Regions from separate parts of the Paenibacillus sp. FSL H7-0323 genome, predicted to be linked through region 3. Evidence: predicted binding sites of a transcription regulator. Region 3 holds the regulator's gene; each other region holds the start of a gene.
The links. Region 3 encodes Rex, which represses fermentation and respiration genes when NADH is low (regulators of the CRP and FNR family bind a similar motif). Its sites were predicted from a motif close to TTGTGAAATATTTCACAA; they were not measured.
Positions count from the first base shown of each region.

Region 1: a site for Rex is predicted at 1,503-1,520, ahead of adhE (bifunctional acetaldehyde-CoA/alcohol dehydrogenase). Genes of this name have one in related genera too.
Region 2: a site for Rex is predicted at 2,120-2,137, ahead of MHH89_RS20430 (formate/nitrite transporter family protein). Genes of this name have one in related genera too.
Region 4: a site for Rex is predicted at 1,899-1,916, ahead of MHH89_RS21830 (cytochrome ubiquinol oxidase subunit I). Genes of this name have one in related genera too.

Region 1 is NZ_JBBODB010000001.1:2,917,758-2,920,975, reverse strand. Features, by position in the region: gene MHH89_RS13340 (ABC transporter substrate-binding protein) at 1-1,188, shown strand, start outside; gene adhE (bifunctional acetaldehyde-CoA/alcohol dehydrogenase) at 1,596-3,218, shown strand, end outside.
Region 2 is NZ_JBBODB010000001.1:4,508,457-4,511,674, forward strand. Features, by position in the region: gene MHH89_RS20425 (MFS transporter) at 1-729, opposite strand, end outside; gene MHH89_RS20430 (formate/nitrite transporter family protein) at 1,189-2,016, opposite strand.
Region 3 is NZ_JBBODB010000001.1:2,641,313-2,644,530, reverse strand. Features, by position in the region: gene dinG (ATP-dependent DNA helicase DinG) at 1-921, shown strand, start outside; gene MHH89_RS12040 (redox-sensing transcriptional repressor Rex) at 1,052-1,705, shown strand; gene MHH89_RS12035 (amidohydrolase) at 1,692-2,993, shown strand; gene MHH89_RS12030 (cell wall elongation regulator TseB-like domain-containing protein) at 3,166-3,218, shown strand, end outside.
Region 4 is NZ_JBBODB010000001.1:4,839,279-4,842,496, reverse strand. Features, by position in the region: gene MHH89_RS21845 (S1C family serine protease) at 1-815, shown strand, start outside; gene MHH89_RS21840 (cold-shock protein) at 1,235-1,435, shown strand; gene MHH89_RS21835 (cold-shock protein) at 1,528-1,755, shown strand; gene MHH89_RS21830 (cytochrome ubiquinol oxidase subunit I) at 1,978-3,218, shown strand, end outside.

The DNA.
Region 1 (3,218 bases), 280 kb from region 3:
GAGTATCCGAATGTTGAAATCGTCAAAGACGATTGGCAGTACAATGTAAGTGAAATCGGCATCAAAATGGCAGCGAATGAAGCTCCAACCTTCTTTAACACTTACGCTACAGAAGCAAAATTCCTAGTTGAAAAAGGCTGGGTAGCTGACATTACGGATCTGTGGAATAAATACGAATTTAAGGATCAAATTAACCCGGTTCTCCAAAATCAATTTATCATTGACGGAAAAGTATTCGGCGTAACTCAAAAGGGTTATGTAACAACCACAATGATCAACAAAAAAATGTTGGATGAAAAAGGCGTTGCTGTTCCATCTATGGATTGGACTTGGGATGATATGCTGAATACCGCGAAAGGTGTAGCTGATACCAAAAAAGGGATTTCCGGTATTGCTCCAATGGGTAAAGGGAATGAAGCAGGCTGGAACTGGACCAACTTCCTGTTCGAAGCTGGCGGTGAAATTCAGAAGATTGAAGGCGGTAAGGTTGTAGCTACTTTTAATTCTGAGGCTGGGATTAAAGCGCTGGATTTCTACAAGAAACTTAGATGGGAAGCAAACGCGATTCCTCAGGACTGGGCACTGGGCTGGGGTGATGCTGTAGGCGCATTCCAACAAAGTCGTACAGCAATGGTAATGGCTGGATCTGACGGTGTTATTGAGCAAGCGTTGAATCAAGGCGGTCTGAAACCAGAAGATGTACTTACGTATCCAATGCCTGCGATGGAAAAAGGCGGAAAACACACTGGGGTACTTGGTGGTGACTACCTTGTAATCAATCCAAATGCAACACCAGACGAGCAAGAAATGGCATTCCGTTATATTACATTTGATTACTTCTCCGATAAAGGTCTAGAAGCACTGGATGCGGTTCTGCAACAACGTACAACGGATGGCAAATACTTTATTCCGCCGCTCTTAGATTACTATTCTGCAGATTCTGACTTCGGCAAGAAAACAAAAGCTGTGTATGATAAATATACTAATGTATATCAATACAGCCCTGATATTTTAGGCTTGCTGGACGGTAAACCGGAAGCGCAATACAATACACAGGACTACTACGCAACCATGTCCAATGTAATTCAAGAACTGTTCTCCAAAAAAGGAACAGATTCCAAGACACAGCTTGAAGCTGCTGCAAAAACAGTGCAGGAGAAATTCTTCGATACAATTAAAGTAGAATAGGCAAGGAAGGACAGAACCGGCTCCATTAGGAGTCGGTTTTTTATGTTTATATTATTGATATTTTTATAAATCAACACGACGGATGGCTTCCGACTTTTTTTTAGAGGGTCATGAGAAAAATAGAGTGTCAACAAAATTAGATTTGTATTTTTAAAATATTTTTGCGAGCGGAAAGGTAGGAAATGGGTATCGGTTCTTGTCTTTTTAAACATAAACTTTAGATTTAAGGAATAATAAAGCATAAATAATGGTAAAAAACCTATAATATGATCGAATGAAAGCGCTTTGAAAACAAATCAAAAAAACTTTATACTTTGTGAAAGATTTCACTATACAAGGTGGAAATGATGTGATAAGATAAATGTGTAGAGAAAAACAACCTAAAAATTGACAGGAGGACGAGGGAGATGGCAGTTAAGAACGAAGTCGCCGCCCAAGTTAAACAAACTACCGCTGAAGAGTATATTCAGACTTTGGTGGATAAAGCGAAAAAAGCACATGAGGCATTCATGGCGCTGGATCAAGAGCAAGTTGACACAATCGTTCATGCAATGGCGTTGGCTGGACTCGACAAACATATGTACCTCGCTAAATTGGCTGTAGAAGAAACTGGCCGCGGGGTTTACGAAGACAAAATTACTAAAAACATCTTCTCGACAGAATATATCTGGCACGGAATTAAATACGATAAAACAGTAGGCGTTATTGAAGACAATGCTTATGAAAGCTTCCAAAAAATTGCTGAGCCCGTCGGAATTGTAATGGGTATCACACCGGTAACCAACCCTACATCCACCACGATGTTTAAAGCGTTGATTTCGATTAAGACACGGAACCCTATTATATTCGGTTTCCACCCATCTGCGCAAGAGTGTAGTGCAGCAGCTGCTAGAATTCTTCATGATGCGGCTGTAAAAGCTGGCGCACCTGAGAATTGTATCCAATGGATTGAAATGCCAACGATGGACAAAACAAACGCTTTGATGAACAACCCTGACGTTGCACTTATTCTCGCAACAGGCGGTTCTGCAATGGTAAAAGCAGCTTATAGCTGTGGTAAACCAGCTCTTGGCGTAGGTCCTGGTAACGTACCTGCATTCATCGAAAAGAGCGCGGATATCGATCAAGCCGTAACGGACATCATTCTTTCCAAAACATTTGATAATGGTATGATCTGCGCTTCCGAGCAAGCTGTTATTATCGAAGAACCAATCTTCGATCAAGTGAAAAAGAAAATGATCGCTAATGGCTGCTACTTTGTTAACAAAGAAGAAGCTGCCAAACTTACTAGCGGCGCTATGAACGTTGATAAATGTGCGGTTAATCCAGCAATCGTTGGACAATCCGCAGTGAAAATTGCTGAAATGTGCGGCATTCAAGTTCCTGCCGGCACTAAGATTCTGGTAGCAGAACTTGAAGGTGTAGGCACTAAATATCCATTGTCCGCTGAAAAATTGAGTCCTGTGCTTGCTTGCTACAAAGTTAAAAACGCAGATCAAGGTATTGAACGCGCAGCACAAGTTGTTGAATTTGGTGGTATGGGCCATAGTTCGGCTATCCACTCCAACAATGAAGAAGTAATCATGAAGTTCTCTAACCGTCTGCAAACAGGACGTATTCTCGTTAACTCGCCTTCCACTCATGGTGCGATCGGCGATATCTATAACACTAACATCCCTTCGTTGACGCTGGGCTGCGGATCTTATGGTCGTAACTCCGTGTCGCAAAACGTTACAGCAATCAATTTGATCAACGTGAAAAGGGTGAATCGTCGTACCGTGAATATGCAATGGTTTAAAGTACCTGACAAGATCTATTTCGAAAAAGGCGCTACTCAGTACCTGACCAAAATGCCTGATATCACACGTGTCGCAATTATCACTGACCCAATGATGGTTAAGCTTGGATATGTTGAGAGAGTTGAACATTACCTGCGTCAACGCCAAACTCCTGTAGCAATCGAAGTGTTCTCGGAAGTTGAACCAGATCCATCAACAACTACAGTTGAAAAAGGTACTGCAATGATGAAC
Region 2 (3,218 bases), 1.9 Mb from region 3:
AATGAACGGAGATACCCCTGTATTCCAGATAGAGTTACCGAGAAGCAGGAACAAAGAACCGATCCCCATATAAAGATAAATACGAGTATGCCCCATTAGCTTCCACGTGGATTGTTTCTCTGGTTCATTCTTCTGATGCCCCATTACCTCATGCGCAGGTTCTCCACCGATTTTCTTCAGATATATAAAAAAGAAACCCGCAAATACCGCCGAGGTTACACCATTCATTACAAAGCTTAGCATATAGGAAATATCGGCCAAAAAACCACTTAATGCCGTCCCCAGTGCTACACCAATATTATTGGCGACATAAATAACATTAAACAGCTCACCACGCTGCTTCGTGAAACGAAAGCCGATAAATGCCTGAATGGCAGGTAATGATAAGGAATTAAATAATCCTACCAGTCCCATTGCTACCATAAATAACGTCCAGTTGTTACTAGCTGCCGGCAAGGTGAACAGTGCCAAAGCATTCATGGCGAGCGCTCCGACAATCAGCCGGTTCACGCCTACCTTATGATAGAGTGAGCCCCCGAGTAGTTGACCCACGATCCCACCAACCGATTGAATAAGAATCACCAGTCCAGCATCTGACATGCTGCGTCCAAGCTCATCAAATACATACATCGTAACGAGCGGCCACATCAGCGCACTACCTGTTGCGTTAATTAGGCTGGCAATTAGAAATATTTTCACTTCTTTTGGATATGCCTGTAAAAACTTCATAAGTAGTGTACATCCCCTGTTATATATGTGTCATTAATTCATCCAGTATCATCCCAAAACAGGGCTATGAGCAAGCATACACATTGACGTTTTATCGTGATAAAGTACGCATGAAATCTAGAGGATAAGACGCACATATCGCATGAAATATCCCGTCTTCCTTGGGGTTCACGTCCGCAGTCCTCCCTAGTTCTAATATCTATTCTTATTTTAAAGCCGTGGCTGTCGTCCGTAAAGCAAACAAACAAGAAGAAACTGATTCGCTTTTAGAAAGACGGGGTAATAGAGCCTAGAAACACTCCCCCTTCAAAATTCGCCGTGATCCGATTTCGTTCCCCCGAGCGCGGATATATCACGGCGGATTTTTTTGTGTCTACATAACAAAAAGCACCCCTAAAACATTAACGCCACCAATAAGGCAGACCTTGAATGTTTTATGGAGTGCTCTATAAGACGAGCTTAAGCGTGTTTTTTGACACTGCTGCCGGACATGCTATCTACGGATTGAATAGCCGTAGGTGCTTTACGCAAGTATGCCATCCAATAGGCAGCTGCGACAAATATTGCCCCACCCGTTAGATTTCCGAGCCAGACGGGAACAAAGTTAGTGAAGTATTGCCCCCATGAATAGTAACCTTCAAAAATAGCTGCTGGAATTAGGAACATGTTAGCTACAACGTGCTGGAATCCGATCGCAACAAAGGCCATCGTCGGGAACCAAATACCAAGGATTTTGCCGCTGAAGTTATCTGCTCCATAGGAGAGCCATACGGCCAGCGCAACGAGCCAGTTACAGCCGATACCCGAAACAAATGCCGGAAAGAATTCTGCATCGATTTTATGACCAGCCATATCCACCAATTTTTCTAAATACACACCCTCTGAAGTTAAACCCACCACATGACCGAAGAAATAAGCTACAAATAATGCCCCTGCCAGATTACTAATCGTAATGAGCAAAAGATTCTTCACAACTTCCCAGAAAGAAATCTTCTTAGCCATAAAAGCGAGCGGCACGGCCATCATATTCCCTGTCAGCAGTTCTCCACCTGCAAGGAGTACCATGATCAGCCCAACGGGGAAGACTGCGGCTCCGATAAAGTTAGCAATGGAACCCCATTCCTGTGGTGCGCCAGCAATGACGCGAATATCTAATAAAAACCCGAGCGCAATAAACGCTCCTCCCAAAAAGCCCAGAATAAGTACGGTACTTAGCGGATTATGAGCTTTTTTTATGCCGTTCTCTACAGTTACTTCGGCAATTTGCTGCGGTTTGCTATAAGCCATGGTTCCTATCCCCTTCATCTATTTACTTCAAATTTGTTCCTTTATGACCATTGTAGCGTGTCGTAAAACACATTAACGTGATAATTATCACTTTGAGAAAACTAAGTGAAAGTTTTCACTGACATGTCAAATTTACTGCGACCTGTGCACAAATAGAAGTTTGTGTATGACCGGCTAAGCCAGCATATCTTGTTTCGTTGGATTACATTTGAGCGTACGCAGCAGCTATCGGACACCGTTGACCCTATATGCAGCTTTTGAGCACATTTGGCTCGCTATCGGACCCCATAGTCGCCATTGGCACCAAAAACACACTAGTTGTAACTCGTTCTATGTAATAGCTGCACTGGAGTCCGAAATCACGCTCAAACGGCGATTAATTGCTAAATAGAGGCTTCTGAGTCCGGAAAATTCTGAGGTGGGCGGTTTCTCAGCATGATCGGACTCAGTTGACCCTATTCGTAGCTTTCGAGCACATTTGGCTTGCTATCGGACCCCATAGTCGCTATTAGCACCAAAAACACACTAGTTGTACCTCATTCTATGTAATAGCTGCACTGGAGTCCGAAATCACACTCAAAAGGCGATTATTTGCTAATTAGCGGCTCCTGAGTCCGAAAGCTTCTGCGGAGGGCGGTGACTCCGCATGATCGGACTCAGTTGACCCTAATCGCAACTTTCGAGCACATTTGGCTCGCTATCGGACCCTATAGTCGCTATTGGCACCAAAAACACACTAGTTTTATCTCGTTCTATGTAATAGCTGCACTGGAGTCCGAAACCACGCTCAAACGGCGATTATTTGCTAATTAGCGGCTTCTGAGTCCGAAAGCTTCTGCGGGGGGCGATGACTCAGCACGATCGGACTCAGTTGACCTTATTCGTAGCTTTTGAGCACATTTGACTCGCTATCGGACCCCATAGTCGCTATTGGCACCAAAAACACACTAGTTTTACCTCATTCTATGTAATAGCTGCATTGGAGTCCGAGACCACGCTCAAACGGCGATTATTTGCTAAATAACGGCTTCTGAGTCCGAAATCTTCTGCGGAGGGCGGTAACTCAGCACGATCGGACTCAGATAACCTTATTCGTAACTTTCGAGCACATTTGACTCGCTATCGGACCCTATAGTCGCTATTGGCACCAAAAACACACTAGTTGTACCTCGTTCTATGTAATAGCTGCACTGGAGTCCGAA
Region 3 (3,218 bases):
GATAATGTAGTATATTGGCTGGAGGCAAATGGAAATTACCGCAGCAAATCACTGCAGATGTATGCCGTCCCTGTGGATGTTAGCAGCCAGCTTAAAGAGTTGTTCTTCGATAAGAAAAAAAGCATCGTGCTTACCTCGGCGACGCTGTCTGTAGATAAGTCTTTTCAATTTATGATTGATAATCTCGGACTTAACGAAGCTGCGGAAGAAGGACGTCTAATGACCTCACTTCTTCCTTCTCCCTTTAAGTATCGCGAGCAGGCACTGTTAGTTATACCGCGTGATTTTCCTAGTGTGAAGGGCAGTGTGGGCGATGCTCGATTTGTCGATACACTCGTACAGTCATTATCGGAAGCTGCTAAAACAACACGTGGGCGGATGCTGGTTCTGTTTACTTCTTATAAAATGCTGCGTCAGGTATATGATCCGCTTAAAGAGGCTTTGGCCTCACAAGAGATTACGGTGCTTGGTCAAGGCGTGGAAGGTGGCAGCCGGAGCAAGCTGATCCGCCGCTTTCAGGACAGTGCAGCATCCGTATTGCTGGGGACGAGCAGCTTCTGGGAAGGTGTAGATATTCCAGGTGAAGCACTGACTTGCCTGGCCATCGTGAGACTTCCGTTTCAACCACCGAATCACCCGTTGGCGGAAGCGAAGTCGGAGTTATTGCAGGCCCAGAAGAAGAATCCGTTCATGAAATTATCTGTTCCTCAAGCGGTTATTCGTTTTAAGCAGGGATTCGGAAGACTGGTTCGCACGGCGCAGGATCGCGGAATAGTTATTGTTTATGATACAAGGGTTATTGAATCTCATTACGGGAAGTATTTCCTTTATTCATTGCCTGGTCCCAAAATGGAGCATATGCTTACTGATCAAATGGTCCCTCGCATAGCGGAATGGCTAGAGGATGGCGGCGCTTCTTAAAACGCTCGTCTTCAGTTTAGCTCCTCCTTATCCTTAAGGGCGGTGTGTTACAGTACCGTCCTTAATAAGGAGAGGTAGACGTTTGAATATGGATTTTCACAAGAACATTACTATTTTTAGGAGGAAAAATATGAAATCGGATAAAATATCAGAAGCCGTTGTTCGCAGACTACCTGTGTACTTGCGTTTTTTGAATGATCTCCAGAATCGCGAAATATTAACAGTTTCCTCTCAGGAACTTGGACAAAAGCTTGATCTTAATCCCGCACAGATTCGTAAGGATTTAGCATATTTTGGTGACTTCGGCAGAAAAGGTATCGGCTATGATGTAACGTATCTTATTGAGAAAATCCGTCATATCCTGAAGCTGGATCAACAGCTTAATGTAGCTTTAGTTGGAGCAGGTAATCTCGGACATGCCTTGTCTAATTACAATGCATATCTCAAAGATACTATGAAAATTACGGCTATATTTGATTCGTACGCTCCTAAGGTTGGACGTAAGATCAACTCCCTTACTGTGCAACCGATGGATGAACTAGGCAGCACAATTCGTGAGCAAGGTATTCGCATTGCCATTATTACCGTACCTGATTCAGAAGCTCAAAATGTAGCAGATATCCTCATTTCTTCTGGGATTGAAGCAATTTTGAACTTTGCCCCTGTGATTCTGAAGACACCACCGAATATCCGGGTGCATGCAGCTGATTTTACAACTGATCTGCAAAGTCTTGCTTATTACTTGCGGGATGGAAAGGAAGAAAGTGAACATGAACAACAATAAAACGATAATTAAGGGCGGGTATTTTCTGACTCCGGGAACGGATGAGCCGGTTCTGAGTGGATATATGACTATTGAAGATGATTTAATCACTTACATAGGAAAAGAAGAGCCTCAGATGGAAGCTGGAGTGCAAGTGGTTGATGGCAGCCGTCTGCTGTTCATGCCTGGACTTGTAAACACACATGGTCATGCGGCGATGTCTTTGCTGCGTGGATATGGAGATGATTTAGCGCTACAAGTGTGGCTTCAGGAGAAGATGTGGCCAATGGAGGAAAAGTTCTCCGGTGATGATGTATACTGGGGAACCTCCTTATCTGTATTGGAAATGCTGAAGGGTGGAACTACGACCTTCCTCGATATGTATGATCATATGGACCGAGTAGCCGAGGTAGCTGAGTTATCAGGTATCCGTTCCGTATTGATGCGTGGTGTGATCGGGTTATGTCCAGAGGATGTACAGAATCACAAGCTTGCGGAAGCGATTTCTTTTGCCCGTAACTGGCATGGAAAGGCTGACGGTAGAATTACTACTATGATCTCGCCACACGCCCCTTATACTTGCCCTCCGGACTTCCTGGTTAAGTTTGTGCAGGCAGCGCATGATCTGGATTTACCGATGCATACGCATATGTCCGAAACGAAACGTGAAGTGGAACAAAATGTGGCGGATTACGGGTTGCGTCCTGTAGCTCACTTAGAGAAGCTTGGCATGTTTACACGTCCCTCGATAGTTGCACATGGTGTTCATTTAAATGATGAAGAGATTGAGATCTTGGCTCGCCATAATGTGGGTGTATCTCATAATCCGGGCAGTAATTTGAAGCTGGCTAGCGGAGTGGCTCGGGTTACTGATCTTCTAAAAGCTGGTGTGAAGGTGTCTCTTGGCACGGATGGCGCGGCAAGCAACAATAACTTGGATATGTTTGAAGAGATGCGGCTTGCAGCTCTCATTCATAAGGGTGTCAGCGGTGATCCAACGGCTGTTCCAGCTCCAGAGGCTCTGCGTATGGCTACAGAATATGGCGCGCAGTCCATCTTTTTAAATAATGTAGGCAGACTTGCTGTAGGGATGAAAGCAGATTTCATTGCTGTTGATATCGATCAGCCGCATTTGCTGCCACACACAGATCTGTTGTCTCATGCAGTTTACTCTGCTAGCGCTAAGGATGTTGAGCATGTGTGGGTGAATGGTAAACAGGTCATCAAGCATGGACAATGCTTAACCCTGGATGAGGAAGCTATCCGGCGTAAAGCGCAAGAAGCCTTCGAAGGTTTATTGAAGCGTTAAGTCTGGAGAATAACGAATAAATAATAGGCTGCGACTTTTTGCTTTTAGCAAAAGTTGCGGCCTTTTGTGTATTTTTAAGGCTGGGAAAGCTAGAAAATTATGAAATTTTGGATAAACGCGCGGGTGTGTTATATAATCAAAAAAGATATATTACTAGAAAGGGAGCTGTACCTTGAAGAAAAGGAAAAAATGGATCCTCCTGGGGTCAGTTCTGATTCTGCTCCT
Region 4 (3,218 bases), 2.2 Mb from region 3:
ATCATGTCATTGAAGACTCCGGTAATCTTGAAGTAGTTACAGTGAACGGAGAGACTCGTAAGGCAACACTCGTTGGAACGGATAAAGTAAGCGACATTGCGGTACTCTCTATTGATGCCAAAGGAATCGATACCATCGCGCAGCTCGGTGATTCCTCTAAGCTTCGTCTAGGTGAAACGGTCATTGCTATCGGTAATCCGCTAGGACTTGGTGATACATTGACCTCGGGGATTGTTAGCTATACTGAACGGATGGTTCCCGTATCCCTTAATCAGGATGGAGTATATGACTGGGAACAAGAAGTGATACAGACCGATGCGGCGATTAATGAAGGAAACAGTGGCGGCGCATTAGTGGATCTGGATGGCAAGGTCATTGGAATTAACACAATGAAGATTTCAGATACGGGTGTAGAGGGTCTGGGTTTTGCAATTCCTGCGAATCATGTGATAGATATCGCTAATGAGCTGGCTGAAAAAGGACATATTGCCCGTTCGTACTTGGGTGTATATTCAGTTGATTTGAACAATCCGTACGTTCCACTAGCAGAAGATCAACGCAATGAATTGAACCTGCCGAACAGTGTTAAGGATGGAGTAGTTGTTCTAGAAGCCGTTGGCCCTGCGAAGGAAGCTGGACTGCAATTCAATGATGTCATTACCAAATTTAATGATCAATCAATCATATCTACCCTTTCTCTTCGCAAGTACTTATATAATCATACGAAGATCGGTGATGATCTGAAAATTACTTACTATCGAAACGGCGAGGCCAAACAGGCAACAGTTAAACTTCTTGAAAAACCACAGGAATAATATGCTGGAAGTCGGTATATAATGATATAGCAGTTACGACAAGTAGAGCGGACTACCCCTTCGATTCCGAGGGGGTACCTTCTTGAAAAAGCGGATAAAAGTAACGTTTTTGGAAAAGCTATTTTTCTAAAACCATGATAATTATGCCAGAAAAAGGATCTATTTAGGGAATAAACACTAAGTGGCAGCCCTTACATTGGAAGGTAATACTTATTAGGGCAAAACCGGATATATTCGGATGCTTGCTTGCCTTTGCTAATCAGGTGTGGTAATATGATATCAATCATACATTTAGTCCCTAATTCTCGCATTGAAAAGGGCTGTCATATTTGGTAATACAACCTTTTTCAATGTGTGAATTTTTTCTTTGTTTGAAGATAAAAAGAACATATTAATTTAAATTTGTGGAGGTAACACACATGCAAACAGGTACAGTTAAATGGTTCAACGCAGAAAAAGGATTCGGATTTATCGAAGTTGAAGGCGGAAGCGACGTATTCGTTCACTTCAGCGCAATCACTGGCGACGGCTTCAAAACTTTGGACGAAGGCCAACGCGTTGAATTCAACGTTGTTCAAGGCAACCGTGGACCACAAGCCGAAAACGTTGTAAAACTGTAATAATAGAAGAAACCGTCCCAGCTTGTGAAAGTTGGGACGGTCTTTTTATATCTAGTTACTCACTATTGACTTACAGGATGGGAGGAACGGCAATGAACTACCGGAAGAAACCTTTGGAAGAAATACCGGAAGAAAATACCGCAATTTGGGCATGTACCAATGAGGGATGCAACGGATGGATGAGGGATAATTTCGCATTTGAACATGCGCCTTCTTGCCGTCTATGTGACTCTCCAATGGTTCGCAGCACGAAGATGCTACCCCAATTGCTTAATTCGAATGGCGATCTCAAATCGCTGAAGAAGGGTATTTCCATCTAACCAATACCTAAATGAGTCAAGCATTTAATAGAACGACGAACCACTCAAGACGGGTAAACCGTCTTATTTTTTTTGCTTTCTTTATGCTAAATTGTGATCTTTGTCACAAATCATTTGAATTTCACCGTTAAATGACTATCTTTATGTGACATTTATCACAAAAAGAAGTTTAAATTTTTGACAGAATATAATTAACGAAAAGGGGAGAAGGAAGGGACAAATATGGATACAGTAATGCTGTCGCGTATACAATTTGCGTCGACGACAATATTCCACTATTTCTTTGTACCGGTATCAATCGGACTAGCGCTCTTGATTGCAATCATGGAGACAATGTACGTTAGAAAAGGTAATGAAGAGTACAAAAAAATGGCGCAGTTCTGGGGAAAGCTATTCCTCATCAATTTTGCAGTAGGGGTAGTTACAGGAATCTTGCAGGAATTTCAGTTCGGGATGAACTGGTCCGATTATTCACGTTTTGTGGGTGATGTATTCGGGGCTCCACTTGCAGTTGAGGCATTGGCAGCCTTTTTCCTCGAGTCTACTTTTATTGGGATATGGATATTCGGCTGGGATAAGGTGTCCAAGCGAGTACATTTACTGTCCATCTGGCTGGTAGCATTCGGTACGATGTTATCTGCATTCTGGATTCTAGCGGCTAACTCTTTTATGCAGCATCCTGTGGGTTTTGAGATAAATAATGGACGTGCAGAAATGAATGATTTCTTCGCGCTTATTACGAACGGACAATTGCTGGTTGAATTCCCACATACAGTACTGGCTGCTTATGCAACAGGTGCTTTTCTTGTAACTGGTATTAGTGCTTATAAAATATTGAAGAAACAAGAGGTTTCTTTCTTTAAGAAGTCTTTTCAGATTGCAGCCATCGTAGGGATTATTTCTTCTATTGGTGTAGCTGTTGCTGGTCACGCCCAAGCGCAATATTTGGTTGAAACTCAACCAATGAAAATGGCAGCTTCCGAAGGACTGTGGGGTAAGAGTGGTGACCCGGCACCTTGGACCGTATGGGCAAACATTGATCCAAAGAATCAAATCAGTAGTGGAGAATTTCAAATTCCTTATATGCTGAGTTTCCTTTCATATAGTAAATTTTCCGGTGAAGTTAAAGGTATGCTTGAGCTGCAAGCGGAGTATGAGCAAACCTATGGCCCCGGTGACTATATTCCACCTGTACGTACGACATTCTGGAGTTTCCGGATCATGGTTCTAGCAGGAACGTTAATGATTGTATTGGGAATGTACGCTATGTACTTAATGTGGCGCAAAAAAATGGACCGTCCGAACACTTGGTTTATGCGGTTTATGTTATGGGGCTTGTTGCTTCCTCCGATTGCGAATACAGCCGGTTGGGTTATGACCGAATTCGGGCGTCAGCCATGGACGGTATTCGGACTGATGACAACGGAAGACAGTGTGTCGCCTAATATTACAAGTGGTCAAGT